DNA from 4 places in the Falsarthrobacter nasiphocae genome. Region 2 is predicted to be linked to each of the others. Evidence: riboswitches for the same ligand, from Rfam matches in the RefSeq annotation. Region 2 holds a riboswitch; each other region holds the start of a gene.
What was found. A riboswitch is a leader RNA that binds a small molecule or an ion and turns the genes downstream of it on or off. The one in region 2 is predicted to bind S-adenosylmethionine.
Positions count from the first base shown of each region.

Region 1 (7,091 bases), 620 kb from region 2:
CAGCGCCTCGTCCTTCCAGGGGAGGGAGCCCTTCTCGTTCTGACCGAACGTGTCCTTGGCCATGGCCACGGGGACCACGCCCAGCGCCAGCACGACGTCGGCATTGACCCAGGAGATCGTGGCGACGCGCTTGGGCTCCGCCTTGATCTCGGTGGAGCCGAACGCGTGCTCAATGGTGACGGGGAACGCGCCGCTGTCCGCAGCGGCAGACCCGGAGGGCGAAGAGGCGCTCTTGTCGGACGAGCCGGTGGAGCAGGCGGAGAGGAGGGCGGCCGCGGTGAGGCTGCCGAAGGCCAGGAGGCCCGTGCGACGAGAGAAGTCCACAGTGAATCCTTGTCTAGGGTCGGTCGATCATACGCAGCGACGAGTCGCTTAGGTAAGACTAACCTGAGCTTGGCCTATTAGGAAACCTGGACCTTTCCTAATAAACGCCGATTTTCGTCTCGTAGGCTGTCCCCATGCAGACGACACCGACCCGACAGGTCACCTCACGAGACCGCATCACCTACACCGTGGAGACAGCTCGCGACCCGAAGGAGCTCTTCGAGACGCTGGCCAACCCGCACCGGCACCACGAACTCGACGGCAGCGGCAGCGTCCAGGCAGAAGTGACTGGACCGGAGCGCCTCACCCTGGGCGACGAGTTCGTCACCCACATGGAGCTCAACCACCTGCGCTACAAGATCCGTAACCGCGTCACGGCCTTCGAGGACGGCCGGCTCATCGAGTGGACCCACCCCGGCGGCCACCAGTGGCGCTGGGAGATCGAGCCCCTCGCCGAGGGCGGCGCCCGCGTGACAGAGACCTGGAACACGGCCGGGGCCAAGATGCCGCGGCTCGGGTACGTCATCGTGGGCGCCTTCCGCCGCAATGACGACGGCATCCGCGAGACTCTCGCCCGGCTCGCCTCCTAGCGAGACCCGCCCTTCCCCACCCCCTGCCCCAGCCCCGCAGCGGGGCGCGGGGCGCGGGGAAGAGACCAGGGGCAAGGGGCGAGCGGCCCCGGGATGAGACCAGGGGCCAGAAGCCCAGCATGTGGGCAGGCCCACGAGGGGACTTGCGCAGAGCGCCCGCTCGATGCATTCTAGAAACACGAACCATCCAGAGCGGCCGAGAGACTTGGCTCCATGACGCCGCAGCAACCCTGATTCAGCAGGGTGCTTCCGCCAAGATCGATGGAGTGATTTTCCGTGGTCAAGGCCGCCGCGCCTCTGCGCACCCGCACATCCCCAGGCGCTCCGGGACTCACCGCAGCCGCCGCTCTCGCCAGCCCCCGCCGGGCCCGCGCCTCGGAGCTCGAGTCCCTCTTGCCAGACGGGCCCCTCACCGCCCCGGCCGCACAGCACCCCACCCTGGACCCGCAGTTCCTCGCGCACCCCACCACCGAGGCCGAGCGCCAGCGCTACTGGGCCGACGCCGCCCGCCGGCTTCACTGGGACGAGCCCTGGCACACCGTCCACGCCGAGTCCGTCAGCCCAGACGGCGTCCCCGCCTTCACGTGGTTCGAGGGCGGCCGCCTCAACGTCGCCGTCAACTGCGTGGACCGCCACGTGGCGGCGGGCCGCGGCTCCGAGGTCGCACTGCACCTTGAGGGAGAGCCCGGCGACCGGCAGACCGTGACGTACCGCCGCCTCCAGGAGCTCGTCTCCCAGGCGGCCCACGCCCTGGAGTCGCTGGGCGTCGGGCCGGGGGACCGTGTGGTCATCCACCTCCCGGTGATCCTGGAGACCGTCGTCGCCGCCTTGGCCTGCGCGCGCATCGGCGCGGTCCACGCCCTCGTCTTCGGGGGTTTCAGCGCGGAGGCGCTGAAGTTCCGCATTGAGGACACCGGCGCCAAGGTGCTCATCACAAGCGACGGCCAGAATCGCCGCGGCCTGCCGGTGCCGGTCAAGCCTCTCGCGGATGAGGCCCTGTCTGGGGACAACCGGGTCGAGGCCGTTCTCGTGGTCCGCCGCACGGGCCTGGACGTCCCGCTGACTCCCGGCCGAGACCGGGTGTGGGACACGTTCGTCGGCGGCTTTCCCACCGTGCACGAGCCAGCCTCCTTCGACGCAGAGCACCCCCTCTTCATCATGTACACCTCGGGCACGACCGGCCGCCCCAAGGGCCTCGTGCACACCTCGGGCGGGTATCTCACGCAAGCGAGCCTGACGTTCGAGCAGCTCTTCGGCGTCGCCGGCCGCCGCGTCCACTGGTGCACCGCGGACCTCGCCTGGGTCACGGCCCACACGTACGCGCTCTACGGCCCGCTCTCGAACGGCGCTGCGCAGGTCCTCTACGAGGGGACGCCTGACACGCCCCACCCCGGCCGGCACCTGGAGATCATCGAGCGCTACGGTGTGACGAGCTACTACACGGCGCCCACCCTCGTCCGCACCCTGCGCTCCTGGTTCCCGGACGGGCTGCCCACCCACTACAACCTCGCAAGCCTCGCCATCCTCGGCACGGTGGGCGAGCCCATCGACCCCGACACCCACGCCTGGTTTGCGCGCGCCTTCGGCCCCCTTCCCCACGTGGACACGTGGTGGCAGTCAGAGACCGGCGCCACCGTGTGCTCCCCCCTCCCCTGGGAGATGGGAGAGGGCGACGACGCTGCCGCCGCGCCCGTCCCCGCCGGCTCCGTCCACGCTGCCCTGCCGGGCTCGCGGGCGCTCGTCGTGGATGACGCGGGCCGCCCCGTGAGCCCGGGCCAGTCGGGGCACCTCGTCCTGGGCGCCGTCCCGCCGGGGATCGCCCGCACCGTGTGGGGGAACCCGGGCCGGTACCGGGACTCGTACTTCGGCGCGTTCGCGGAGCGGGGCTGGTTCTCTTCCGGGGACGGGGCGACGCTCGACCGCGACGGCCACCTCTGGGTCTCCGGCCGGGCGGACGATGTCCTCAACGTGTCCGGGCACCGCCTGTCCAGCATCGAGATCGAGTCCGCGGTCCTGACGCTGCCCGAGGCCACGGAGGCGGGCGTGTGCGCGGTGCCTGATGCGCGAACGGGGCAGGCTGTGGCGGTTTTCGTCGTCGGCCCCTCCACGCGCACGGATGACGCCGCAGCGGTCCGCGAACGCGTGAGGCAAGCGGTAGCCGCCGCGATTGGCCCGGTGGCCAAGCCCGCGCACGTCGTGGCCGTCGAGGACGTGCCGAAGACCCGCTCCGGCAAGATCATGCGCAGGCTGCTGGGCCAGATCTTCACGGAGACCCCACTCGGGGACACCTCGAGCCTCGCCAACGAGCCCGCCCTTGCCGGCGTTCGCGAGCGCGTGACCGGGCTCCGGTCCGCGGGGATTCTTCCCCGCCTCTGAACCACGGCGCCGCCCTCGCGGCCCGTCTCCTTTCCCTTCACCTCACCCTTCCCTACCCAGGAGGCTCCCATGAGCACACTCTCGTCCACCCTCAAGACCCCCGTTTCCGCCCTGGAGACGCCGCTGAAGTTCGCGTACTGGGTGCCGAACGTCTCGGGCGGGCTCGTCGTCTCGACGATCGAGCAGCGCACGGACTGGCAGTTCCCGTACAACCGCGAGCTGGCGCGGATCGCCGAGCGCTCCGGGTTCGAGTACGCGCTGACCCAGACCCGGTACGCGGCCAGCTACGGCGCGGACAAGCAGCACGAGGCGACCTCGTTCAGCCTCGCTCTCCTCGGGGCCACGGAGCGTCTCAACGTCATCTCCGCCATCCACCCTGGGCTGTGGCACCCCGGCGTGCTGGCGAAGTGGCTCATCACGGCGGACCACCTCTCGGGCGGCCGGTCTGCGGTGAACATCGTCTCCGGGTGGCTCAAGAACGAGTTCACCGGCTTCGGGCTGGAGTGGCTGGAGCACGACGAGCGCTACGTGCGCACGGAGGAGTTCATCACCGCGCTCCGGGGCCTGCTCACCGAGGACGGGTACTCGCAGAGCGGCTCGTACTACGACATCTCCGACTTCACCCTTAGCCCCAAGCCCCTGCCTCAGGCGGCTCGACCGCACCCGGAGATCTTCTTCGGCGGGAACTCGACGGCGGCGCAGGCCGCGGCAGGGCGGACGGCGGACTGGTACTTCTCCAATGGCCGCTCGCTTGAGGGGTATGCGGAGAACGTCGACGGCGTCCTCGCCGCCGCGCGGGAGGCCGGCCGCACGCCGAAGTTCGGGATCAACGGCTTCGCGATCGTGCGGGAGAGTGAGGCGGAGGCCCGCGAGACGCTCCGGGAGATCATCGCCAAGGCCCACCGGCCCGCCGTCGAGGGGTTCCAGAGCGCCGTCAAGGAGGCCGGGCAGTCCACGAAGGACGGCAAGGGCATGTGGGCAGACTCCTCGTTCGAGGACCTCGTCCAGTACAACGACGGGTTCAAGACGCAGCTCATCGGGACGCCGGAGCAGGTGGCGGAGCGGGTCATCGAGTACAAGAAGCTCGGCGTGAACCTTCTCCTCACCGGGTACCTGCACTTCCAGGAGGAGGTCGCCGCGTTCGGGCGCGACGTCCTGCCGATTGTCCGCGAGCTCGAGGCGGACCTCGCCCGCGCCCACGGCACGGAACTGGACTCGAGCCTCGTTCCGGACGTGCCGGGCGTCAGCGCCGAGGAGGCCACCGCCTCCGCCGACGCCACCCTGTCCCCCGAGAGGAGCGCGGCATGAGCCAGGACCGCACCTTCGGGCTCCGCACGCGGGCCCTCCACGCCGGGGGGACCCCGGATGCCGAGCATGGCTCGCGGGCCGTCCCCATCCACCAGACCACGTCCTACGTCTTCACGAGCACGGAGGACGCGGCGAGCCTCTTCGCCCTCCAGAAGTACGGCAACATCTACTCGCGGATCGGCAACCCCACGGTGGCCGCGTTCGAGGAGCGCATCGCCTCCCTCGAGGGCGGGATCGGAGCCGTGGCCACCGCGTCGGGCATGTCGGCGATTTTCCTGGTCTTCGCAGCGCTGGCGGGCTCGGGGGACCACATCCTCGCCTCCTCGAAGCTCTATGGGGGGACCGTGACGCAGCTGGACGTGACACTGCGCCGGTTCGGGATCGAGACCACGTTCGTCGACAGCAACGAGGCGGCGGACTTCGCTGAGCACCTCCGCCCCGAGACGAAGGCGATCTTCACGGAGGTCGTCGCGAATCCCTCCGGCGAGATCGCGGACATCGAGGGGCTCGCCGCTCTCGCCCGCGAGCACGGCGTGCCGCTCATCGTCGACTCCACGCTGACGCCGCCGGTCCTCTTCCGCCCGCTGGAGCACGGCGCGGACATCGTGGTCCACTCGGCCACAAAGTTCCTCGGCGGGCACGGGACGACGCTCGGCGGGGTCGTCGTCGAGTCCGGGCGCTTCGACTGGGGCAACGGGCGCTTCCCCGGCCTGACCGAGCCGGTGCCGAGCTACGGCGGCATCCGCTGGTGGGGGAACTTCGGCGAGTACGGGTTCCTCACGAAGCTGCGCTGCGAGCAGCTGCGGGACGTGGGGCCTGCCCTCGCGCCGCAGTCCGCGTTCCAGCTGCTTCAGGGCGTGGAGACACTGCCGCTGCGGATCGAGGCGCACATCGCCAACGCCCAGGCCGTGGCGGAGTGGCTCGAGGCGGACCCGCGCGTCACCTACGTCAACCACGCCGGACTGCCGAGCCACCCGCAGCATGAGCGCGCGCGGCAGCTTCTGCCCCGGGGCGTGGGCTCCGTGTTCAGCTTCGGGGTGGCCGGCGGGCGGGAGGCGGGGGCCGCGTTCATCAACTCCCTTCAGCTGGTCAGCCACCTGGCCAACGTGGGGGACGCCAAGACCCTGGCGATCCACCCCGCCTCGACCACGCACCAGCAGCTCAGCGCCGAGCAGCTCGCAGCGGCGGGCGTCCCTGACGACCTGGTCCGCCTCTCGGTGGGCCTCGAGGACCTCGACGACATCCTGTGGGACCTGGACCAGGCGCTCACGACCGCGACAGGAGAGCAGCGATGACTGCGCAGACGACGGCCTGCACCCTGGCGCCCGAGCCCGCCCCGGGCTCCCCGGCCCCCGCCGAGCGCCGCTGGCAGGGGCCCGGGGCCTCCGAGCGCCTGAGGATCCTCCGCGCCGCCCAGAGCATCGCCCTTGTGGGGGCGAGCGCGAACCCTGCCCGCGCCAGCTACTTCGTGGCCACGTACCTGCTGGCGTCTGCGAACTACCGCGTGTACTTCGTCAACCCCGCGGCCACGGAGATCCTCGGCCAGCCTGTCTACCCCTCGCTCGCGGACCTGCCCGAGGTCCCTGACATCGTGGACGTGTTCCGCAAGGACTCGGACCTCCCAGGGGTCCTCGCTGAGGTCTCCGCTTTGGGGACGACGACGAGGGGCGGCCGCCCGGTCCTGTGGCTCCAGCTCGGCTCGTGGAACGAGTCTGTGGCTGAGGCCGCCGAGGCCGCCGGGCATCCCGTGGTCATGGACCGCTGCGTGAAGATCGAGCACGCCCGGTTCCACGGCGGGCTGCGGCTCGCCGGGTTCGACACGGGGGTCATCTCGAGCCGGCGCCAGGTCCTCGCGTGAGCGGCGGCGCGGCCCTGCCCCTGCTGGTTGAGGGCGTGGGGCAGCGGTTCGGCCGCGGACAAGCCAGCCGGGCCGTCCTCAGCGGCGTCTCCTTCGGCGCCGAGGCGGGCGAGATTCTTGCCGTCGTCGGCGCCTCGGGCTGCGGCAAGTCCACCCTCCTGCGGCTCATCGGCGGGTTGGACGCGCCGAGCAGTGGGCGGGTGCTCGTCGGGGACAGCTCGGCGTCCGGACGCGATGCTCGCACGGCCTTCGCCTTTCAGGAGCCGCGCCTGCTGCCGTGGCGCTCCCTGGAGGAGAACGTCCGCCTCGGCCTTCCGCCCGGCCTCGATAGCGAGGAGGCGGCGGAGCGCGTCCGCTCCCTCCTCGCGGAGGTGGGCCTGGCTGACCGCGCCTCCCAGCGCCCGCGCCAGGTCTCCGGCGGGATGGCCCAGCGGGTCTCGCTGGCCCGCGCTCTCGCCCGCCGTCCCGGCGTCCTGCTCCTCGACGAGCCGTTCGGGGCCCTCGACGCGCTGACGCGCCTGCGCATGCAGGGCCTCCTCCTCGAGCTCCATTCCCGCCACCCGGCCACGGTCATTCTCGTGACCCATGACGTCGACGAGGCGCTCGCCCTCGCCGACCGCGTGCTGGTGCTCGGC
Region 1 is NZ_JAVDUI010000001.1:1,336,115-1,343,205, reverse strand. Features, by position in the region: gene J2S35_RS06040 (iron-siderophore ABC transporter substrate-binding protein) at 1-324, opposite strand, end outside; gene J2S35_RS06035 (SRPBCC family protein) at 459-914, shown strand; SAM riboswitch class I at 1,095-1,182, shown strand; gene J2S35_RS06030 (acetate--CoA ligase) at 1,308-3,290, shown strand; gene sfnG (dimethylsulfone monooxygenase SfnG) at 3,360-4,598, shown strand; gene J2S35_RS06020 (O-acetylhomoserine aminocarboxypropyltransferase/cysteine synthase family protein) at 4,595-5,893, shown strand; gene J2S35_RS06015 (CoA-binding protein) at 5,890-6,456, shown strand; gene J2S35_RS06010 (ABC transporter ATP-binding protein) at 6,453-7,091, shown strand, end outside.
Region 1: linked by a shared signal. The riboswitch ahead of J2S35_RS06030 (acetate--CoA ligase) and the one ahead of J2S35_RS03215 (trans-sulfuration enzyme family protein) in region 2 are both predicted to bind S-adenosylmethionine.

Region 2 (7,091 bases):
GGCAGGACGTCAGTCTGGGTGTCAGTCACAGGCCAATTCTACCGCCGGCGCCCCGCGCGGCCGCCGGCGCCGGGGTGAAGGAGCGCCGCGCTGGTCTCCTTCCGCCCCCGGCTGTGCTGGGCCTGCCCCGGCGGCGCTCAGGCGTCCAGCTCGGCGAGCGCGTCCCCGATGACGCGGTGCAGCGTGGGGTACGCCCAGAGGACGCGCCGCAGCTCCCCGACTGTCATCTTCTCGTGGACGGCCACGGTCAGGGCGCCGAGGACCTCGCCCGCCCCCTCGCAGGCCACGGAGGCCCCCAGGAGCCGCCCACTCTTCCGGTCCGCGACGAGGGTCATCGACCCGTGCAGCTCGTCGATCCAGCCGCGAGCGTTCTCATTGACGTCCTTGGTCGTGGCGACGACGTCCCAGCCCTCATCCTCGGCCTTCTCCCGCGCCGCGTCCTCCGTCAGCCCGACTCCGGCGATCTCCGGGACCGTGAACGTCACGCGCGGGACGGCGTGGAGGGGGAACGGCGAGACGTCGTCGACCTCCCCGCCCGCGAGGATGACGTCCGCGGCGATCTTCCCGTCCGGAACGGCCACGTGCGTGAACTCGCCGTGCGAGCCCTGGTCCCCCACCGCGAAGAGCCAGGAGGAGGGCTCACCGTCCTCGAGGACGCGGCAGTAGACGTCCGTCGCGCGCGGGTCCCGCGGCTTGCGTCCGGTGGCCGCCAGAATGCGCTCGACGACGATCTCCCCGCCGGTGGAGAGCACCGCCCGGACGGCCCCGGACTCCGTGTGCTCAACGGAGACGGCCTCGGTCTCGGTGAGGACGCGGACGCCGTCCGCCTCGAGGCAGCCCTTGATGAACTCGGCCTCGCTCGCGCCCTCGGTCCGCATGAGGCGCGGGCCGCGCACAAGCATGGTCACCTCGACCCCGAAGCGGGCCAGGAACTGGCCGAGCTCGCACGCGATGACGCCGCCGCCGATGACAGCGACGCTGGCGGGGAGCGTCGTGGCCGTGGCCACGTCCCGGTGGGTCCAGAAGCGCACGGGCTCGCCGGGGCGGCGGGTCTCCTGCGCGGTCGGGAAGGCCATCGCGTTCTGGCCCACGTCTCCCGCGGAGCCCTTGACCTCGGGCAGGACGCTGACCGAGCCTGTGCCGAGGACCACGGCACGCCGAGCGCGGAACACGGTCTCGGTTGAGGCGTCGGAGGCCGAGTCGTGGGAGCCGCTGGGGCTGCCGTCGGGGGTCTTGCCCTGGCTCTCGTCCGGGCGGGCATGCCGCACCGTCACGGTGCGCTCCCCCGTCAGCTCGGCGATGCCGTGGATGATCTCCGCGCCGGTCTCCCGCAGGTTCTCCGTGGTCGTGGAGTCGTCCCAGTTGTGCGCCGTGTCCCGGCGGATCCGGTGCGCCACGCGGTCCCAGGCAGGGTGCTCCCGCATGGACTCGTGCCGGATCATCTTGCTCGGCACGCACGCGTAGTTGGGGCACTCCCCGCCGACGAGGTGCGCCTCGATTCCCACGACCTCGAGGCCCTGGCCCGCGAGGTTCGAGATGATCCCCTCCCCGCCGTTGCCGAGGCCGATGACGACGACGTCGACCTCCCGCGTGCCCGCATTCACCGTTGATTCAGCTGAGTTCTTCTCCATGCCCCCTAGCATCTCAGGCAAGCCAGAATGTCAGCCGAGAGCGCCCGCGAACATCGAGCCGGCCCGCAGGAGCCACTCCTCCTCGACCCGCGCCCTCGCGTGGTCAAGCGCCCGGGAGAGGTCCCGCTTCAGGTCCGCGCCGTCCTCGAGCCCCACGAACAGGCCCACGAGCCCGTCACCGAGGCTCAGCCCCGAGGCCACCCCTCCCCCGCCGGCTGACGGCGCGAAGAGGAGGGTGGACTCCGCGAAGCCGCGCACCGCCGTCGGCCCTCCCGAGAGCCTCAGCCCGAGCGCCGCGCCGAAGCACCGCATCTGGCGCCGCGCAACGGCGTGCTGAGGGCAGCCCGGCAGCCCCGGGTACAGCACCTCCTCCACGTCCGGCTGGTGCTCCAGCCAGCGCGCGAGCTGCAGGGCCGTGGCGCTCTGGCGCTCCACGCGCAGCCCCAGCGTCGGGAGCCCCCGAGTGATGAGCGCGCTCGCCTGGGTGCCGGCGGCCGTCCCGTCCTCCTGCCGGGCGCGCGCCACGGCCTCGGCGAGCCCCCTCCTCCTCAGCTGCGGGGTGCCGGTCCCTCCCGCCTCGCCAGGGCTGGGGAGCCCTGAGCGGCCGACGACGACGGCGCCGCCCTGCGCGCCCCCGTGCCCCGCGAGGAGTCCGGCCCGGGAGTGGACGACGACGTCCGCGCCGAGGGCGAGCGGCTGCTGCGCGAAGGGCGTGGCCGCGGTGTTGTCCACGACGAGCACGGCCCCCACCGAGGCCGCAACGCGGGCCAGCGCGGGGATGTCCGCCACAGCGAGGAACGGGGCGGACGGCGAGTGGACCCAGATCACGGCGGGGCGCGTGCGGGCCGCGGCGGCCTCGACCTCGTCGAGATCGGAGACGTCCACAAGGGTCTGGGTGAAGCCGACCGCCGGGGCGAGCTGCTCGACGACGCGGCGGGAGCCGGCGTCGCCCTGACGCCCGAAGAGGACGCTGTCACCCGGGCCGAGCATGGCGCGCAGGACCGCCGTGCACGCGGCGCGGCCAGAGGCGAAGGCGAAGGCCGCCTCGCCGCCCTCGAGGGCCGCCAGCTGCGCCTCCACGCGAGAGCGCGCATCCGGGGCGGGGCGGGGCTCCGCGCCGTGGCCCGCATGGACGGCCCTGGTGTGGAAACCGGGCCCGGCGTGTGGGACCTCGGAGAACGAGCGGGGGCGCGCGGCGCTCCGCCGCGCCGGGATGGATCGGGTCATAGGACACTCCTTGGGATCAACCAAGGGAGGCATCAGAGTGAACGGTGAGACCGGGAACGGGGCGCAGTCCTGCCGAGGGCTCCCGGAGACGGCTCGTGTGATACATCTCCATCGGTTCTGGCGGAAGCACCGTTGGGCGGCGAAGGGTCGTCGACCATGGTTGCTGCGGCGTCACTGAGCCAGATCTCTCGGCCGCTCTTGATGGTTTGCTTCTCCGACCGTAGCGCCGAAGGCGGACGCTCGTCAACACGCGGGGCGGATCGCAGGAGTCCGGACGGGGCTCACGAGGAGCCCAGCGGTGATGGCCCACGGCGCGGTCGACACAGATGGGGTCAACAACGCCATGCCCCAAGATTCAGCGGGTCACCATCTCAACAAAATATCCATAGGAAACCAGGGCTGGAATTGCCACGAAAGACACGATAGCCAAAAATACGGCCAGTCCATGCTGCCGTCGGAAATACGCCCACACCGCACCCAGCAGATACAGACCAAAAATGAGTGAGAAAAGAATCACGGTCTCGCGAGGGCTCCGCGTTCCGCGGGCGGCAACCCACAAAAATATCGCCGTCGCCAGAATGGCGAGGGAAGGAGCGATGGATTTCATGATTCTAGGACGAGACACAATCAAGATCCCCCTGCGGTGATGTGCGCGATGCAGCCTGGAGTGAGTGTCGAGGGCCGCCTCGGGGGCAGCAGTCCGCCATGGCCGGAAGCACCGATCCTCTCAGCAACGTAGACCTGCGCGTCTCTGTCCAGGAGATGACGTAGCGAGGAGGCACAAGCGTCCGGCCAGTGCCACAGGCACGTCACCCTGGATCATGAGCGGGCTCTGTCTTCTGGTGGACGATTCGGTGAAAAACTTCCACGATTCACGGCAGAGCCCGCTCATTTTCACATCAGTGGCACGGCCGTGCCAACCACATCATGACGCGCGATCTCTAGTGGAAGAAGTGGCGCGTGCCGGTCAGGTACATCGTCACGCCGGCCTCCTTCGCCGCGGCGATCGTCTCCTCATCCCGCACCGAGCCGCCGGGCTGGACGACCGCGCGCACGCCGGCGTCGAGCAGGATCTGAAGGCCGTCAGCGAAGGGGAAGAACGCGTCCGAGGCGGCCACGGCGCCCCGCGCGCGCTCCACGGGCTCTCCGTCCACCGTGAAGAGCGTGTTGGCGCGCTCAACGGCGAGGCGGCAGGAGTCCACGCGGTTGACCTGGCCCATGCCCACGCCCACGGCGCCCTGGTCCTTCGCAAGGAGGATCGCGTTGGACTTGGCGGCCCGCACGGCGCGCCACGCGAACTCGAGGTCGGCCAGGGTCCGCTCGTCCGCGGCCTCTCCGGCCACGAGGGTCCAGTTGGCCGGGGAATCGCCCTCGGCGTCGATCACGTCAGACTTCTGCAGGAGCATGCCGCCGGAGATCTGGCGCATCTCCACCGAGTCCCGGCGGAAGCCCTCCGGGAGGACGAGCAGGCGGATGTTCTTCTTCTGCGTGAGGATCTCGACGGCGGCTGGCTCAAACCCGGGCGCCACGACGACCTCCGTGAAGACGTCCTTGACCGCGAGCGCCATGCGCTCCGTCACCGTGCGATTGGAGGCAATGACGCCGCCGAAGGCCGAGACCGGGTCGCACGCATGCGCCTTCGCGTAGGCGTCCGCGATCTCGCCGCCCTCAGGGACCGAGGCGATCCCGCACGGGTTGGCGTGCTTGATGATGGCGACGGCGGGCGTCGTGAAGTCGAACGCCGCGCGCAGGGCCGCGTCCGCGTCGACGAAGTTGTTGTAGCTCATGGCCTTGCCGTGGAGCTGCTCCGCCTGGGCGATGCCCTCCGGGGCGGCGTGGTCCACGTACATGGCCGCGCTCTGGTGGGGGTTCTCGCCGTAGCGCAGGGTCTCGGCGCGCTCGAGGGCGACGCCCGCGTACGGCGGGAACTCGGCGGGCTGGTCGTCGTCGCCGAACTGGGCGGCGGTCCAGGCGGCCACGGCGTTGTCATAGGCCGCCGTGTGCGCGAACGCGAGGGAGGCGAGGCGCTGGCGGGCGCGCAGGTCGAAGCCGCCGTTCTTGGCGGCCTCGACGACGCTCGGGTACGACGCGGGGTCCACGACGATCGCGGCCGAGGCGTGGTTCTTGGCCGCGGCGCGGACCATCGAGGGGCCTCCGATGTCGATCTGCTCGACGACCTCGTCCTGGCCGGCGCCGGAGCGGACCGTCTCCGCGAACGGGTAGAGGTTGACGACGACGAGGTCGAAGGGCTCGATCTCCATGGTCTCGAGCTGCGCCACGTGGTCCTCGTTGCGGCGGTCCGCGAGGATGCCCGCGTGCACGCGCGGGTGCAGCGTCTTGACGCGGCCGTCGAGGCACTCCTGGAACCCGGTCACCTCGGAGACCTCCGTGACAGGGACGCCGGCCTCGGCGATGCGCTTGGCCGTGGAGCCCGTCGAGACGATGGACACCCCGGCCTCGTGGAGGCCGCGGGCCAGCTCGTCGAGGCCGGTCTTGTCATACACGGAGACGAGGGCCCGCTTGAGGGGCACACGGTCAAGGGCAAGGGTCATCGGGAAATCTCCTGGTGTCATGCGCCGGTCGCGTCCCTCCGGCGTCCTTGTCCAGTCTAGGAGGTTCGAGGCCACGCCGCGTTGGGGCGCCGGTGACGCGTGGCTTGCGGAGGGGCCCTCAGGGCGTAGAGTGCTTTTTGTCAGTTCGACAACGACCAAGGAGTGCCATGACCGCACCCGCCCCCACCGGGCAGCTGCCAACCGCCGCGGAGATCGTCCAGGACCTGCCCTTCCGCTGGGGAGTGCAGGGCCGCATCTTCCTCATCGGCGGCCTCGGCTTCATGTTCGACGCCTGGGACGTCACGCTCAACGGCGTCCTCGCACCCCTCCTCGTCAAGCACTGGCACCTCTCCGCCGGCGAGACGGCCCTCCTCGGCACCTCAAACCTCATCGGCATGGGCGTTGGCGCCTTCGCCTGGGGCGCCGTCGCCGACCGCCTCGGCCGGAAGACCGCGTTCTCCCTGACGCTTGCCATGTTCGGCGTCTTCACCGTCCTCGGCGGGCTCGCCCCGAACTACGAGATCTTCCTCGTCATGCGCTTCCTCGCGGGCATGGGCCTCGGCGGGTGCGTGCCCGTCGACTACGCCCTCGTCGGAGAGTTCACCCCCGCCCGGGTCCGCGGTCGCATCCTCACCGCCATGGACGGCTGGTGGCCGGTCGGCGCGGCCCTCTGCGCCGCCACCTCCGCCTGGATCCTCTCCGTGGTTCACGACTGGCGGCTGCTCATGGCCGTCATGGTGCTCCCCGTGGCCCTCGTCTTCTGGGTCCGCCTCTCCGTCCCCGAATCCCCGCTCTTCCTCGCCCGGCGGGGCCGAGAGGCGGAGGCCCGCGCCGTCGTCGACCACCTGGTGCGCGCCACCGGAGCCGAGCCGCGCGACTACATCATGGGCAGCGAGCCCGCGCGCGAGAGCTCGCCCTCGATGCTCGGGGCCGTGTGGCGCTTCAGCGCGCGGCGCACCGCCGTGGCGTGGGCGCTCTTCATGACGATCCTGCTCGCCTACTACATCTGCCTGCTGTGGATGCCGAAGATCCTCGTGGGGGCCGGGTTCGTCGAGGCCAAGGCGTTCCTCACGACGGCGGGCATGGCCCTCGTGGGCGTCCTCGGCGTGATTGTGGCAGCCCTGCTCGTCGAGCGAGTCGGCCGGCGGATCCTCCTGGCGATCAGCGCCCCCGCAGCCCTGCTGTGCCTCATCGCAGCCAGCATGCGCCTGCACGACGCCGCCTGGGTCACGGCCTGGCTCCTCGGGTACGGGTTCCTCATCCAGGTGGCCATCCCGGTCCTCTACGCCTACGTCTCCGAGCTGTACCCCACACGGCTGCGGGCCAGCGGGTTCGGGTGGGCCTCGGCCGCGTCCCGTGTTGCCGCGGGCCTCGGGCCGCTCGCCGTGGTGGGCGTGCTGTGGCCGACCATCGGCATCACCGGCTCGTTCTGGGTGCTCCTGGGGCTCATCGTCGCGGCGCTGGGCCTGATGTGGGTGTGGGCGCCCGAGACCCGGGGCCTCGAGCTCGAGTAGCCGGGGGCACAGCGGCTCACTTTGCCCCAGCCCTTGTCAATCCACGTCTCGATTGAACAAACGAGGTCACGATTGACGGCGTTGCAGCCCGGAAACAGGCTTCGATGGCGACCTAGATTGTTCATTCCTGACGCAGTTTGACGGGGGCCGCGTGACGGGGACCCGCG
Region 2 is NZ_JAVDUI010000001.1:715,408-722,498, forward strand. Features, by position in the region: gene J2S35_RS03205 (zinc ribbon domain-containing protein YjdM) at 1-29, opposite strand, end outside; gene J2S35_RS03210 (NAD(P)/FAD-dependent oxidoreductase) at 138-1,631, opposite strand; gene J2S35_RS03215 (trans-sulfuration enzyme family protein) at 1,662-2,858, opposite strand; SAM riboswitch class I at 2,964-3,066, opposite strand; gene J2S35_RS03220 (hypothetical protein) at 3,214-3,465, opposite strand; gene purH (bifunctional phosphoribosylaminoimidazolecarboxamide formyltransferase/IMP cyclohydrolase) at 3,800-5,410, opposite strand; gene J2S35_RS03230 (MFS transporter) at 5,578-6,924, shown strand.

Region 3 (7,091 bases), 1.0 Mb from region 2:
CTCGTTCTCGGCCCTGGATGTGGCCACTGACGCGCGCCTGCGGGCGGCCCTGGAGGAGCCGACGCGAGATGCGACGGTCATCATCGTGGCCCAGCGCGTCTCCTCGATCCGCGGCGCCGACCAAATCCTCGTCCTCGACAAGGGCGAGATCGTCGACAGGGGAACGCATGAGAGCCTCCTGAAGAGCAGCACGACGTATCAGGAGATCGTCGAATCCCAGATGAGCGCGGAGGAGGCGGCATGAGCAGCAGGCGCATGAAGGCGAAGGAGGAGGCCGCCGCGCAGGAGCCTCTGGAGCTCGACGCGGCAGCCGCCGGGCCGGATGAGTTCGACGACTTCACGCCCGGCGAGATGGACGGCGACATGTTCGGGGGCTCGTCCGGCAAGAAGGCCAAGGACTTCTGGCCGAGCGCCAAGAAGCTCTTCAGCCTGCTGGCAGTGCAGCGTGTGGGCATGCTCGTCGTGACCCTCATGGTGGTCGCGGCCTCGATGCTCAACGTCATCGCGCCGAGGATCCTCGGCCACGCAATGGACGTGATCTTCGGCGGCGTGGTCGGCAAGCAGATGGCGGGCAGCGTCCCCGAGGGGGCCACGCGGGAGCAGGTCATCGACGGCGTGCGCGCGAGCGGCGACTCCAAGATGGCCGACATGCTCGCCGGCATGGACTTCACGCCGGGGCAGGGCATCGACTTCGACAAGCTCCTGCGGCTCATCCTCACAGTGCTGGCCATGTATCTCGGCGCGTCCGTGCTTTTGTGGCTCCAGGCCTACCTCCTCAACCGGATGGTCATGAAGGCCGTCTACGGTCTGCGCGAGCGGGTCGAGGCGAAGATCAACGCTCTTCCCCTCGGGTACTTCGACACGCGTCAGCGCGGCGACGTGCTCTCCCGCGTGACGAACGACGTGGACAACATCCAGCAAGCGCTCCAGCAGGCCTTCTCGCAGCTGCTGTCGTCGATCATCCAGGTCGTCGGCATCATCGTCATGATGTTCATCGTGTCGTGGCAACTGGCTCTCGTGGCCCTCATCGCGCTGCCGCTCTCCGGCGTCGCGGCGGGTGTGATCGGCTCCCGCAGCCAGGCGAAGTTCAAGGAGCAGTGGAAGAACACGGGCGCCCTCAACGGGCAGATCGAGGAGTCCTTCTCAGGCCACGACCTTGTCAAGGTGTTCGGCCGCGAGGAGGAGATGATCTCCCGCTTCGACGAGCGCAACGAGGAGCTCTACCGGGCGTCCTTCGGGGCGCAGTTCATCTCCGGCATGATCATGCCGGTCATGCAGTTCGTGTCCTATCTGAGCTACGTCGGCATTGCGGTGCTCGGCGGGCTCCGCGTGGCCTCCGGCCAGATGACGCTCGGCGACGCGACCGCGTTCATCCAGTACTCGCGCGAGTACACGCAGCCGCTGGGGCAGATCGCCGGCATGGCGAACATGCTCCAGTCCGGCGTGGCCTCCGCGGAGCGGACGTTCGAGTTCCTCGAGGCCGACGAGGAGGCGTCCGAGGGTGAGAGCTCGGTCCTTCCGGCGCGAGTCGAGGGCCGTGTCGAGTTCAACCACGTCGGCTTCTCCTACGTGGAGGACAAGCCGCTCATCCGCGACCTCACGTTCACCGCCGAGCCTGGCCAGACCGTGGCCATCGTGGGACCGACGGGCGCGGGCAAGACGACGCTCGTCAACCTCCTCATGCGGTTCTATGAGATCAAGACCGGCTCGATCCGCCTGGACGGCGTGGACGTGCGGGACCTCTCCCGCACCGAGCTCCGCTCCAAGGTGGGCATGGTCCTCCAGGACGCGTGGCTTTTCGGGGGCACCATCCGGGAGAACATCCGGTACGGACGCCTGGACGCGACGGACGAGGAGGTTGTCGAGGCGGCCCGCGCCACCTACGTGGACCGGTTCGTCCGGGCCCTGCCGGACGGGTATGACACGGTGATCGACGACGAGGGCACCAACGTGTCCGCCGGTGAGCGGCAGCTCATCACCATTGCCCGCGCGTTCATTGCCCAGCCCTCGCTGCTGGTCCTGGACGAGGCGACGAGCTCCGTTGACACCCGGACCGAGCTCCTTGTGCAGAAGGCCATGGCGGCCCTGCGCACGGACCGGACGAGCTTCGTCATCGCCCACCGCCTGTCCACCATTCGGGACGCGAGCATCATTCTCGTCATGGAGGACGGCGACATCGTCGAGCAGGGCACGCACGCGGAGCTCATCGCCCGCGAAGGGGCGTACTACCGCCTCTACATGTCCCAGTTCACGCAGGGAGTGGACCTCGAGGCCGAGGAGGCCGCCGCCAAGGCATAGCCCTCAGGAGCCTGCCACGGGGCCGCCCGCGCGTCGCGCGCGGGCGGCCCCGTCTCATGTGGTGCGAGCCGCTGGACACTCGGGGGCGCTGCACGGGGCGGGCCTGGGACCCGTGCAGCGCGCGCAGGGCGTTGCGAGGGGGCGGGGCTTCGGTCCACAATGGACGGGTTAGGTCACGAGTACCAGCTGACAAGCCCCGGCTAGCTGGTCGGCAACCCTCCCACCGCGGCGGGGTGCCCCGGGTGAGGACCTGGTCCGCAGCCACAACCGGCGCGCGGGCAAGCGCGGCCGCCTCGAGTGCGGCCTGGGATCTTGGAAGGCCGCCGATGACCTTGTCTCAGCACACCCCGTCACCCGCCCGCACCCAGTCACCCGCTCACGCGCCCTCGACCCCCTCTGGCGCCGCTTCCTCGCAGGCACTGCGCCCGGACGGGGCGGCGAGCCCGGGCGGCCCGGACCGCGACGGCGGGGCACCCACGGCCGCAGGCGTCACCGTCGTCGGCCCCCTTGACCTCGAGTCAGGCGAGAGGCTCGAGGACGTGAGCCTCGCGTGGGAGTCCTGGGGGACGCTGGACGCGCGGGGGCAGAACGCGGTGCTGGTCCTGCACGCGCTCACGGGGGACGCCCACGCGCACGGGGCAGGGGCGGATCCGGGATGGTGGGACGCGCTGATCGGGCCGGGGCGGGCCGTGGACACCACGCGCTTCTTCGTGGTCGCCGTCAACGTGCTCGGCGGGTGCGCGGGATCGACGGGGCCGACCTCGCTCAACCCCAGGACGGGGCGGCCGTACGCGGGGGCCTTTCCCGCGGTGACGCTACGGGACGGGGTCAGGGCGGAGCGGCTGCTCATGGAGCGTCTCGGGGTGGCCCGGTGGGCGGCGGTTCTGGGCGGCTCGCTGGGCGGGGCTCGGGCGCTCGAGTGGGCCGTGACGTTCCCCGGCCTCGTGGACGCCTGCGCCGTCATCGCCTCAACGGCGGCGTCCTCCGCTGAGCAGATCGGGCTCGGCGCCGTCCAGTGCGACGTCATCCGGGCGGATCCCGACTTCCGGGGCGGCTTCTACTCGCGGGAGCGGCCCCCCGTGCAGGGCCTGAGCCTCGCGCGGCAGATCGCCCACGTCTCCTACCGCTCCGAGGCTGAGCTTGAGGCGCGGTTCTCCCGGTGCCCGCAGGAGGGGGACGGGGCGGAGGGGTTCGCCATCGAGTCGTACCTGCGTCACCAGGGGGCCAAGCTCTCCCGGCGCTTCGATGCGAACAGTTACCTGCGCCTCACGCAGGCGCTCATGGGGCACGACGTCGGGCGGGGACGGGGCGGGGTCAAGGCTGCGCTCGCGCGGGCTGCCGGGGTGAGGTTCCTCGTGGCGAGCGTGGACACGGACCGGCTCTACCTGCCGGCGCAGTCGGAGCGGCTAGCGCGTGCTCTGGGGGCGCCCCATGTGAGCATCTCGGCCCCGAACGGGCACGACGCATTTCTCACGCACGCGGCTCTCCTCGAGGGCCCTGTCCGGGGGCTCCTCGGCACCGACTCGGCAATGTGATCCGACACATATGTGACTGTGATCTAGGTCTCTGTTAATCTCGATCCAACTCGCGGGAACGCCCGTCGAGAGGACAATGGGGCCCGCCCTCACGCCGAGCGAGAGACGACGGCGGCCCACTGAGTGTGAAGGTAGGGCCGCGGCCATGCATCAGCCACGCGCAGACGAACGGAGGCTGGACTCCTACGAGGCGGTCCAGGACTCCGCACCGTTCCGAGAGCTCAAGAGCCGCCACCGGCGATTCGTCTTCCCCCTGGCGATCGCCTTTCTCGTCTGGTATTTCGCCTATGTCATTCTGGCGGCCTACGCGCACTCCTTCATGTCCATCAAGGTCATGGGCAACATCAACATCGGCCTGGTGTTCGGTCTTCTCCAGTTTGTGAGCACGTTTGTCATCACCGCGATGTACGTGCGCTTCGCGAACCGAACCATGGACCCGCTGGGCGAGGAGATCAGGGCCGACTACGCCGACGCCACGGGCCCCGCCCTCGGCTCCGCTGACAAGGAGGACCGCGCATGATTGCCGCGCCGACCATCGCCGCCGCCGTCGGGGACCCCGTCCTCAACATCTCGATTTTCGCGGCCTTCATCATCGTGACGATGATCATCGTCATCCGATCCTCGCGCGCCAACACCACGAGCGCGGACTACCTCGCGGGCGGGCACTCGTTCTCCGGCTCGCAGAATGGCCTCGCCATTGCCGGCGACTACCTCTCAGCGGCGTCGTTCCTCGGGATCGTCGGCGCTATCGCCGTCCAGGGGTACGACGGATTCCTCTACTCCATCGGATTCCTCGTGGCCTGGCTGGTGGCCCTCCTCCTCGTGGCGGAGCTCCTGCGCAACACGGGACGCTTCACGATGGCGGACGTGCTGAGCTTCCGGCTCCGTCAGCGCCCCGTGCGCATCGTCGCCGCCCTGACGACGCTCGCCGTCTGCTTCTTCTACCTCCTCGCACAGATGGCCGGCGCCGGCGGCCTTGTCTCCCTGCTCCTCGGGGTGGACTCCAAGACGGGCCAGTCGCTCGTCATCGCGGTGGTCGGCGTCCTCATGATCGCGTACGTCCTCATCGGCGGCATGAAGGGCACCACGTGGGTGCAGATCATCAAGGCCGTCCTCCTCATCCTCGGCGCGGGCATCATGAGCGTCTGGGTGCTCGCCATGCACGGGTTCGACTTCTCGAGCCTCCTCGGCCACGCCGTGGAGACCACCGGGAAGCCGGAGCTGCTCGAGCCCGGCCTCAAGTACGGCAAGAACGACATCACCCGCCTCGACTTCGTCTCGCTGTCCCTGGCCCTCGTGCTGGGCACTGCCGGGCTGCCGCATGTGCTGATGCGCTTCTACACCGTGCCGACGGCGAAGGAGGCCCGGCGGTCCGTCGTCGTCGCCATCATTCTCATTGGCCTCTTCTACCTGTTCACGCTGGTGCTGGGCTACGGCGCGGCCGCGCTCGTGGGCCAGGAAGCCATCGCCAAGGCGCCGGGCGGCGTCAACTCGGCGGCGCCGCTCCTCGCCTTCTCTCTCGGCGGCACAGTCCTCATGGGGCTCATCTCAGCGGTGGCCTTCGCCACGATCCTCGCCGTCGTGGCCGGCCTGACCCTCACGGCGGCCGCCTCGTTCTCCCACGACATCTATGCGAATGTCCTCAAGAAGGGGCAGAGCGATCCTCAGGCCGAGGTCAAGGTGGCCCGACGGACGGTCGTTGTCATCGGCATTCTCGCCATCGTGGGAGGCATCGGGGCGCAGGGACAGAACATCGCGTTCCTCGTGGCGCTCGCATTCGCCGTCGCCGCCTCCGCGAACCTCCCGACGATCCTCTACTCCCTCTTCTGGAAGGGGTTCACGACGCGCGGGGCGATCTGGTCCATGCTGGGCGGCCTCATCGGCTCCCTCGTGCTCATCGCCCTCTCACCCGTCGTGAGCGGGGGGCCCACATCCATGATCCCGGACGCGGACTTCGCGGTGTTCCCGCTGTCCAACCCCGGCATCGTGTCCGTCCCGCTCGCCTTCCTGCTCGGATGGATCGGCTCGGTCACCGACCGCGTCGGGGAGTCGCCCGCCAAGTATGCCGAGATGGATGTTCGGAGCCTGACCGGCATTGGGGCGGCCAAGGCTGTCGACCACTAGGCACGGCGACGCTGCGAACACCGACGGGGCTCGGGCCAGACGGCTCGGGCCCCGTCGGTGCTCCGCCCACCCGTCCCAGAGGGCGCGCCTCCAAGCGCTCGACGTGGAATATCCGGCGCGCCGGGGCAGTTGACAGGCGAGAGCGAATGACGGACGGCGCAGCGAAGACGGCGCCGCCTCAGATCCCCTTCGAACGTTTGGAAGAGAATATGCAGTTTGGACTTTTCACCGTCGGTGACGTCACCACGGACCCGGTCAGCGGCCGCACCCCCACCGAGCACGAGCGCATCAAGAACACGGTGGAGATGGCCAAGCTCGCCGACGAGGTCGGCCTCGACGTGTTCGCCACGGGGCAGCACCACAACCCGCCGTTCATCGCCCCGGCCAACCCGGCGATCTTCATGGCGCACCTGGCCAGCCAGACGAAGAACATCATCCTTTCGACGTCCACGACGCTCATCACGACGACCGACCCCGTCCGCATCGCCGAGGACTACGCCTACGCGCAGCATCTCGCCGACGGCCGCGTGGACCTCATGCTCGGCCGCGGCAACACGGGCCCCGTCTACCCGTGGTTCGGCAAGGACATCCGCGAGGGCATCCCGCTCGCGATCGAGAACTACGCGCTCCTGCACAAGCTGTGGCGTGAGGAGAACGTCTCTTGGGACGGCAAGTTCCGCACCCCGCTCCAGGGGTTCACGTCGACGCCCCGGCCGCTCGACGGCGTGCCGCCCTTCGTCTGGCACGGGTCCATCCGCAGCCCCGAGATCGCCGAGCAGGCCGCCTACTACGGCGACGGCTTTTTCCACAACCACATCTTCTGGCCGCCCCAGCACGCCAAGCAGATGGTGGACTTCTACCGCCAGCGCTTCGAGCACTACGGCCACGGCCGCGCGCAGGACGCCATCGTCGGCATCGGAGGCCAGACCTACATGGAGTCCTCCTCGAGCGCGGCGCGCGAGCATTTCCGCCCCTACTTCAACAACGCACCCGTCTACGGAGGCTCCGGGACCCTGGAGCAGTTCACGGAGCAGACGCCGCTCACGGTGGGCACCCCGGAGGAAGTCATCGAGCGCACGCTCGGTTTCCGGGACTACATCGGCGACTACCAGCGCCAGCTGTTCCTCGTCGACC
Region 3 is NZ_JAVDUI010000001.1:1,737,193-1,744,283, forward strand. Features, by position in the region: gene J2S35_RS07845 (ABC transporter ATP-binding protein) at 1-244, shown strand, start outside; gene J2S35_RS07850 (ABC transporter ATP-binding protein) at 241-2,298, shown strand; SAM riboswitch class IV at 2,470-2,589, shown strand; gene metX (homoserine O-acetyltransferase MetX) at 2,625-3,833, shown strand; gene J2S35_RS07860 (DUF485 domain-containing protein) at 3,979-4,353, shown strand; gene J2S35_RS07865 (solute symporter family protein) at 4,350-5,957, shown strand; gene J2S35_RS07870 (CE1758 family FMN-dependent luciferase-like monooxygenase) at 6,167-7,091, shown strand, end outside.
Region 3: linked by a shared signal. The riboswitch ahead of metX (homoserine O-acetyltransferase MetX) and the one ahead of J2S35_RS03215 (trans-sulfuration enzyme family protein) in region 2 are both predicted to bind S-adenosylmethionine.

Region 4 (7,091 bases), 290 kb from region 2:
GGAGCGTCCGGGACACCATGTACAGGGTGTCCTGGAGCGCGTCGAGCAGCGCCGGACGCATCTTGTTCCAGTCCGTGTCATTCGCGGCCAGCGGCACCCAGGTGGAAAGCGCGGTGGTAGTCAGGGAGGCCGTCATGCGGAAAGCTCCTTCACATCGGTCTCGGAGGCGAGGTTGGCGATGAGGCGGTCAATGGCCGCATCGTTCCCCGTGAGGGCCACGGTCAGGGAGCCATAGGACCTCTCCTGCAGTGCGGAAATACCGCCGTAGACCACCTCAAAACGAACCCCGTCCGCGCCGGCGTCGGACAGGATGGTGCCCACGCGGGAGCCGTCCCGGATGGTCACGGTGACCAGACGCCCATCGAAGCGCCTGCGCAAGTGCGCGAGCTCCTCGGCGTTCGGCTCGGAGTGCTCCACGGTGGAGACGAAGGAGCGGGTCGTGGTGGTCTGCGGGTTCGAGAAGATCTCGAACGTGCTGCCGGTTTCCACGACGCGGCCCTTCTCCATGACGGCGATCCGGTCCGCGATGGTGCGCACGACGTCCATCTCGTGGGTGATGACCACGATGGTGATGCCGAGGCGCTCGTTGACGCGCTTGAGGACGCGCAGCACCTCCGCGGTCGTCTCCGGGTCGAGGGCCGAGGTGGACTCGTCCGCGAGGAGGATCGCCGGGTCATTGGCGAGGGCGCGGGCGATGCCCACGCGCTGCTTCTGGCCGCCCGAGAGCTGCTCGGGGTAGTTCTTGGCGCGGTCGGAGAGGCCTACGAACTCGAGGAGCTCGGCCACGCGGGCCTTGCGCTTGGCCTTGGGCCACCCGGCGAGCTCCAGCGGGAACTCGACGTTGCGCTCCACGGTCCGGGACGTGAGGAGGTTGAACTGCTGGAAGATCATGCCGATGTTCGGGCGGATCTTCGCCAGCTGCCCCTCGCTCAGCCCCACGACCTCCTGGCCGTTGACGAGGATGGAGCCGCTCGTGGCGGGCTCAAGACCGTTGATGAGGCGGACGATTGTGGACTTTCCCGCACCCGAGTAGCCGATGATCCCGAAGATCTCGCCCTTCTCGATGCGCAGGGACACGTTGTCCACCGCCGTGACAAGGTTCTTGCCGACCCTGAACTGCTTCGTCGCGTTGGTGAAGACAATGGCGCCCTCGGCGGCGGGCTCGGTGCCCGCCGCCGAGGAGTTGAGAACTGACGACACTGCGCCTACTTCTTCGCGTTCTTGAGCGAGTCCTCGTACTTCTTGAGGACGTCGATCATCTCGGCCTGCGAGTTCTTCGCCTCGACCGAGGTGCCCTTCGACTCCTTCTTCACGGCCTCCTGGACGCGGGAGTCGTGGTAGAGCTCGGCAATCTGCTTGTAGGTCTCGTTGTCCTTGTCTTCCGCGCGGGAGACGAAGCCGTTGACGTACGGGACGGCCGAGGGATCCTTGGGGTCGTCCTTCGCGAGGGCCTTGTTCGGGTCCAGGTTCGCGCGGCCCAGGAACGTGTTGTTCACGACGGCGGCGTCGAGCGAGCTCAGCTGGAGCACGGTCTGGGTGGCGTCAACCGGGGTGACCTTGACCTTGGACTTCGCCTTGTCCACGTCCAGGGTGCTCGGCGCCGTGGTCTCGGAGGTGAGGGTGACGAGGCCCTGGGCCTTGAGGAGGTTGAGCGCGCGCGCCTCGTTGATGGAGTCGTTGGGGATGGCCACCTCGGCGCCCTGCGGGAGGTCCTTCACGGACGTGTGCTTCTTGGAGTACAGGCCCAGCGGGACGATCTCGGTGGGGCCGATCGGCGTCAGTGTGTCGTTCGCATTGACGTTGTAGTCCGCGAGGTACGCGATGTGCTGGAACCAGTTGAGGTCAATCTGCTTCTGCTTCAGCGCCGGGTTCGGCTGCGTGTAGGTCTGGAAGGGCTTGTAGACAATGTTGATGCCCTTCTCCTTCGCGACCTCCTTGAGCACGTCCTGCTGGGGGTTGATGTCCACGATGCCGATCGTGACGGTCTTCGAGTCCTTCGAGCCGCTGGCGTCGCCCGAGGATTCGGAGGGCGAGCAGGCCGCGAGGCTGAGGGCGATGGGGGCTATAGCCGCCGCAGCGATGAGCTTCTTGAGTTTCATGATGTTCCTTGATGTGACGGTCAGCCGCCGCCTGTGTCCACAGAGACGGCTGGAAGTGAACGGTGAGCCGCATCAGTACTGTGGCGGCTCGCAGAGGAAGGGCCCTTCATGTGTGATCGAGGCTGTTCTCTGCGAGGAACCGCCGTACTTGCCGGAGCGCAATCCGCGCCGGCCGGATCTTCATCTGGGGCACCCCACTACGGGAGAGGGTTGCCGCCCGACTAGCCAGAGCTTTGCGTCGGGTCTCTTGATCCTGCTTTTCCTATATTGACCCAGAGGCGGGCGCGTTCACAAATCCGGCCGCCCGCAACCCATACTGGGAGGCATGGCCGCGAAATCCCTCACCCCACCGCACGGACCCGACGCACAGCCGGACGTGGTCATCCGCCGCGCGAGGACGGGGGACGTCGCGGGGATCCGCGCCCTCGTCGCACCGCTCGCGGCTGAGCGCGTGCTTGTGGCCAAGGAGGCCGTCTCCTATTTCGAGTCCATCCAGGAGTTCCGGGTCGCCGAGGACGCCGAGGGGCTTCTTGCCTGCGGCGCCGTCCACGTCATGTGGGAGGACCTCGCTGAGGTCCGCACGCTGGCGGTTGACGGGCGGGCTCGCGGCCAGGGCCTCGGGGGCCGCCTGCTTGAGTCTCTTCTCGACGACGCGCGCAGCCTTGGGGTCACCCGGGTTTTCTGCCTCACCTTTGAGGTGGACTTTTTCGCTCGCCATGGCTTTGAGGTCATGAGCAATCAGGACGACGTCGATCCGGCCGTTTACGCGGAGCTCCTCCGGTCTCACGACGAGGGCGTGGCCGAGTTCCTGGATCTGGCGCGGGTCAAGCCCAACACCCTGGGCAACACTCGGATGATTCGCCGCCTCTCCTGAACGGGTGCTGCGATGCGGTCCCTGGCAGTGGGCTGGCCGCACCCCGGGGATTCACCGGGGTGCTTGCGGGAATCGTCGCCACGGGTCTAGGTTGAAGAACAAGAGCGCTGACCGGACTGGCGCCGCCGGAATCATCACGGTGATTCAGGTCTTTCTTCAACAGAAGGAGACGCACATGGGTTTCGAAGACATCAAGAATGGTGCCAAGGACGCGCTCGGAAACGCCGCCAACGGCGAGGGCGGTCTCAACGGAGCTGTCGACGGTCTGCAGGAGCAGCATGGCGACAAGCTCGGTGGCCTCAACGAGAAGGTCGACGGTCTGCAGGAGCAGCACGGCGACAAGCTCAACAAGGCCGGGGACTTCCTCAAGGACAAGCTCGGCAACAACGAGTAGTACTCCGTGCCGTGAGAGCGGCGTCCCGGTGCAGGCCGCGCACAGTCACGCAGCGGCTCACCCACTTCTTTTCGTGCAGCGGCGGTTCCCGTTTGGGGGCCGCCGCTTTCACGTCCCCATGGGGTCCGGCCCTCGGCCTTGCCTGACCTCCGGCCCGGCGAGCGTTTCGGCCTTCGCAGCCCCGTTGTCACGGGGGTTCGGCGCGCAGGCACTCGCCACGCCTACAGCGTCACCCGGTCCCCGTCCTGCGTCACCATGCCCTCCCTGATGAGGTCCTCGAGGCATTCCTCCACGCGGCTTGGCTCAGGGGAGGGCTGGACCGAGCCCACAACGGCTTGGATCGTCGTCGTCCGCGCGTCCCCGTCCTCCCGCTCCCGCAGATGCCCGACGATCGCCCCGCGGATCTGCCGTTTCGTCCCCGCCCACGGCTGGCCCTTCGGGGTGTAATGCGGCTCGGGCCGCCCCGCCGCAATCCACGCGCAGTCGTCGAGGAGAGGGCAGTCCCCGCACCGCGGCGAGCGCGCCGTGCACACCAGCGCCCCCAGCTCCATGACGGCCGCGTTGTACCTCGGCGAGAGCCCGCTCTCCTCTGACGGGAGGAGCTCGGCGGCCAGCGCCATCTCCCGGCGCGTGAGGCTCGGCTCCGGCAGGGCGTGCCCCGTCTCCCAGCGGGCGTGGACGCGCCGGATGTTCGTGTCGACGACGACGGCCTGGCGGCCAAACGTGAACGCCGCGACGGCGGCGGCCGTGTACTGGCCCACGCCGGGGAGGGTGAGGAGCTCCTCCTCGGTGTCGGGGACCTCGCCGGCGTGGTCCTCGACCATGGCCACGGCCGCTGCGTGGAGGCGCCGGGCCCGCCGCGGGTAGCCGAGACGGCCCCAGGCCCGGACCGCCTCAGCCTCGGGGACGGACGCGAGGTCGGCCGGACGGGGCCAGCGCGTCATCCACTCCGCCCAGATGGGGGCCACGCGGGCGACGGGGGTCTGCTGCGACATCACTTCGCTGACGAAGACGCCCCACGCGGTGGTGCCGTCGTGGCGCCAGGGAAGGTCTCGCTCGTGGTCGTCGAACCAGTCGAGGAGGCGGCGGTGGAAGGAGTCGAGGCGGGCGGCTGTCGGGGTCACCGTTCAAGCCTATGCGGGAGGGGCTCTGAAGAGGCGGCCAGGTTGGCCGCATAGACTCGTGCGGAGAGCCGCCCGCCCGGAGGAAAGCAGATCCATGCCCCGTTTGTCGCCTGCCGTGTACCGCCGCCGACGCATCGCAGCCGTCATTGTGCTGCTCCTGCTCGTGGCCATCGTGTGGGGGATTGTTGCGGGCATTGTGGCGCTCGTTCGCGCGGCGGGGAACAGTGCGCCCTCGTCTGCGCCGGCCGCCGGGCCCACGGCCTCCGCGACTCCGTCCGCCCCGAGTTCTGCCAGCGCGGCGCCGAGCGCGAGTGGAGCCGAGTACCCCCTCTGCTACGACCAGTTCGTGCAGCTGGAGGCCAAGCCGGACAAGGAGGCGTACGGCCCCAAGGACATGCCCGTGTTCGAGCTGAAGATCACCAATATCTCGAGCGAGGCGTGCGTGGTCAACGTGGGCACCAAGGTCATGGACTTGAGCGTCCTCAACGGCTCCCAGAAGGTGTTCTCCACGACTGTCTGCCGCAAGGACGCGAAGGACCTGTACAAGAACATCCAGCCCGGGAAGTCGGAGACGGCGCGTTTCACGTGGAATCGCGGCAAGTCTTCGGGCTCGTGCTCGGCGACGGCCGCTCCCGCGGACCCCGGCACGTATCAGCTGGTGGGGACGCTCGGGAAGGTGTCCTCGGCGCCGAAGACGTTCCAGCTCAACGCCCAGTAGCCCGGGTCTGGCGGTGGCGGGCACCCCCGGGGCTCGCAGGCCGCGAGCTGGAGGGTGGCGCTCAGTTGAGGCGAGGGGCCTAGTAGTGCTCGAAGAAGTTGAGCTCTGCCATGCGGGAGAGGGTCTCCCGGACGATCCTGGCCCGTTGCTCCCCGACGCCGTCCACGCTCATGAGCTCCTCGGTGGAGGCTGCGAGGAGGCCCTGGAGGCCGTCGAACCGGGCCACGATCCGGTCTGATACGCTCCGCGGCAGGTTGCGGATCTGCCCGAGGATGCGGTGCCCCCGGGGCTGAACGAGCCTGTCGAGCGACTGCACACTGGACTCGACGCCCAGGATGGCCGCGACCTTGCTGAGGTCCACGAGCTCGGCGCTTGTGAGCTCGGCGAGTGCGGCGAGCTGATCCGCGATGACCTTGGCTGTGGCCTTGGCCGCCGCGGCCTCGGCCTTGGGCGAGGCGGGCTCCTGGGGGGCCTTCGGGGCTGCGCCGGCCGTGGTCGGCTGGGCGGAGCTTGAGCCCTCCGCCCCCGGGTGGGCGCGGTCATGAATGTCCAGGCCTGCGTAGTCCCGTAGGAGGAGCTCGGTGTTGCCCTCGGTGCCGGAGGCGAGCTCCTCGAGCTGGAGCGTCACGAGGCGGCCTTCCGCGCCGAGCTCGAGCGTGTACGTGGAGATCTCGTGGATGATGCGGCGCACCATCTCCTGGCGCTGCACGGCGGTGGCGAGCTCCCGCACCGAGACGGTGGCCTCGAGCTCCTGCTGGGTGAGGTGGTGCATGACGGACTCGAGGCGCTCGCGGTACCGCTCCAGGGTGTTGAGGGCCTGGTTGGCGCGTTCGAGGATGAGTTCGGGGCGGTCCAGTGCGTACCGGGTGCCGTCTGTGAAGAGGGAGATGATGTTCATCGACGCGGAGACGGTGATGACGGGCATGCCCGTGGCCAGGGAGGTCTGTTCCGCCGTGCGGTGCCGGGTGCCCGATTCCGTGGCCGTCGTGGCGGACTGGGGCAGGAGATGGACGGCTGCGCTGCGGATGCGGGAGCCGTCCCGGCTGAGGACGATTCCGCCGTCCATCTTGGCGAGCTCTCGGAGACGGGCGGGGGTGAATTCGGTGTCGATGACGAACCCGCCGTGGGAGATGCTGTCAATCTCCGGGCCTTCCCCCAGCACGATGAGTGCTCCAGTCCGGCCGCGCAGGATGCGTTCGAGCCCCTCCCTCAGCGGAGTTCCGGGGGCGACTCGCTTGAGGGTCTCACGGAGGAGGGAGTCTCGCTGGGTGGACTCATTCGCAGATGGCATGGGGACTTTCTTGGGGTGGTTCGTGCGAGCCGGGGCCGCTTGTCCGAGGCGCAAAGGCCTCCCCGTCATTCTAGGCTCCGGGCGGTGACGGCCAGAACAATTTGGCGGGGGCTAGAACAACAGCTGCATGGCCTCAGACAGCGTGGAGACCTCCTTGACGGCCATGCCCGGCGGCAGTGTGCCTGGTCCGTCCGGGCTGGCCGGGACAATTGCGTGTGTGAAGCCGATCCGCGCGGCCTCTTGGATGCGCCGGCTGATGCCCGGCACGGGACGCACCTCCCCGGCGAGGCCGACCTCGCCGAACGCGATCATCCGCTCGCGCAACGGCGTGTTGGTCTTGGCGGAGGCCACCGCGAGGGCCACAGCGAGGTCTGCGGCCGGCTCCGAGAGGCGCACGCCACCCACCGTGGCCACGTAGGCGTCCTCCTTGGAGAGGGACATCCCCGCCCGCTGCTGGAGCACGGCGAGGATCATGGACACGCGGGCCCCGTCCATGCCGCTCGTGGCGCGGCGCGGCTGGGCGGTGGGGCTCTCCGCCACGAGCGCCTGGACCTCCGCGACAAGTGGGCGCCGCCCCTCCAGCGTCACGCA
Region 4 is NZ_JAVDUI010000001.1:1,006,593-1,013,683, reverse strand. Features, by position in the region: gene J2S35_RS04585 (methionine ABC transporter permease) at 1-61, opposite strand, end outside; gene J2S35_RS04580 (methionine ABC transporter ATP-binding protein) at 133-1,200, opposite strand; gene J2S35_RS04575 (MetQ/NlpA family ABC transporter substrate-binding protein) at 1,206-2,099, opposite strand; SAM riboswitch class IV at 2,239-2,352, opposite strand; gene J2S35_RS04570 (amino-acid N-acetyltransferase) at 2,425-2,973, shown strand; gene J2S35_RS04565 (hypothetical protein) at 3,149-3,367, shown strand; gene J2S35_RS04560 (HhH-GPD family protein) at 3,589-4,491, opposite strand; gene J2S35_RS04555 (hypothetical protein) at 4,586-5,209, shown strand; gene disA (DNA integrity scanning diadenylate cyclase DisA) at 5,289-6,500, opposite strand; gene radA (DNA repair protein RadA) at 6,612-7,091, opposite strand, start outside.
Region 4: linked by a shared signal. The riboswitch ahead of J2S35_RS04575 (MetQ/NlpA family ABC transporter substrate-binding protein) and the one ahead of J2S35_RS03215 (trans-sulfuration enzyme family protein) in region 2 are both predicted to bind S-adenosylmethionine.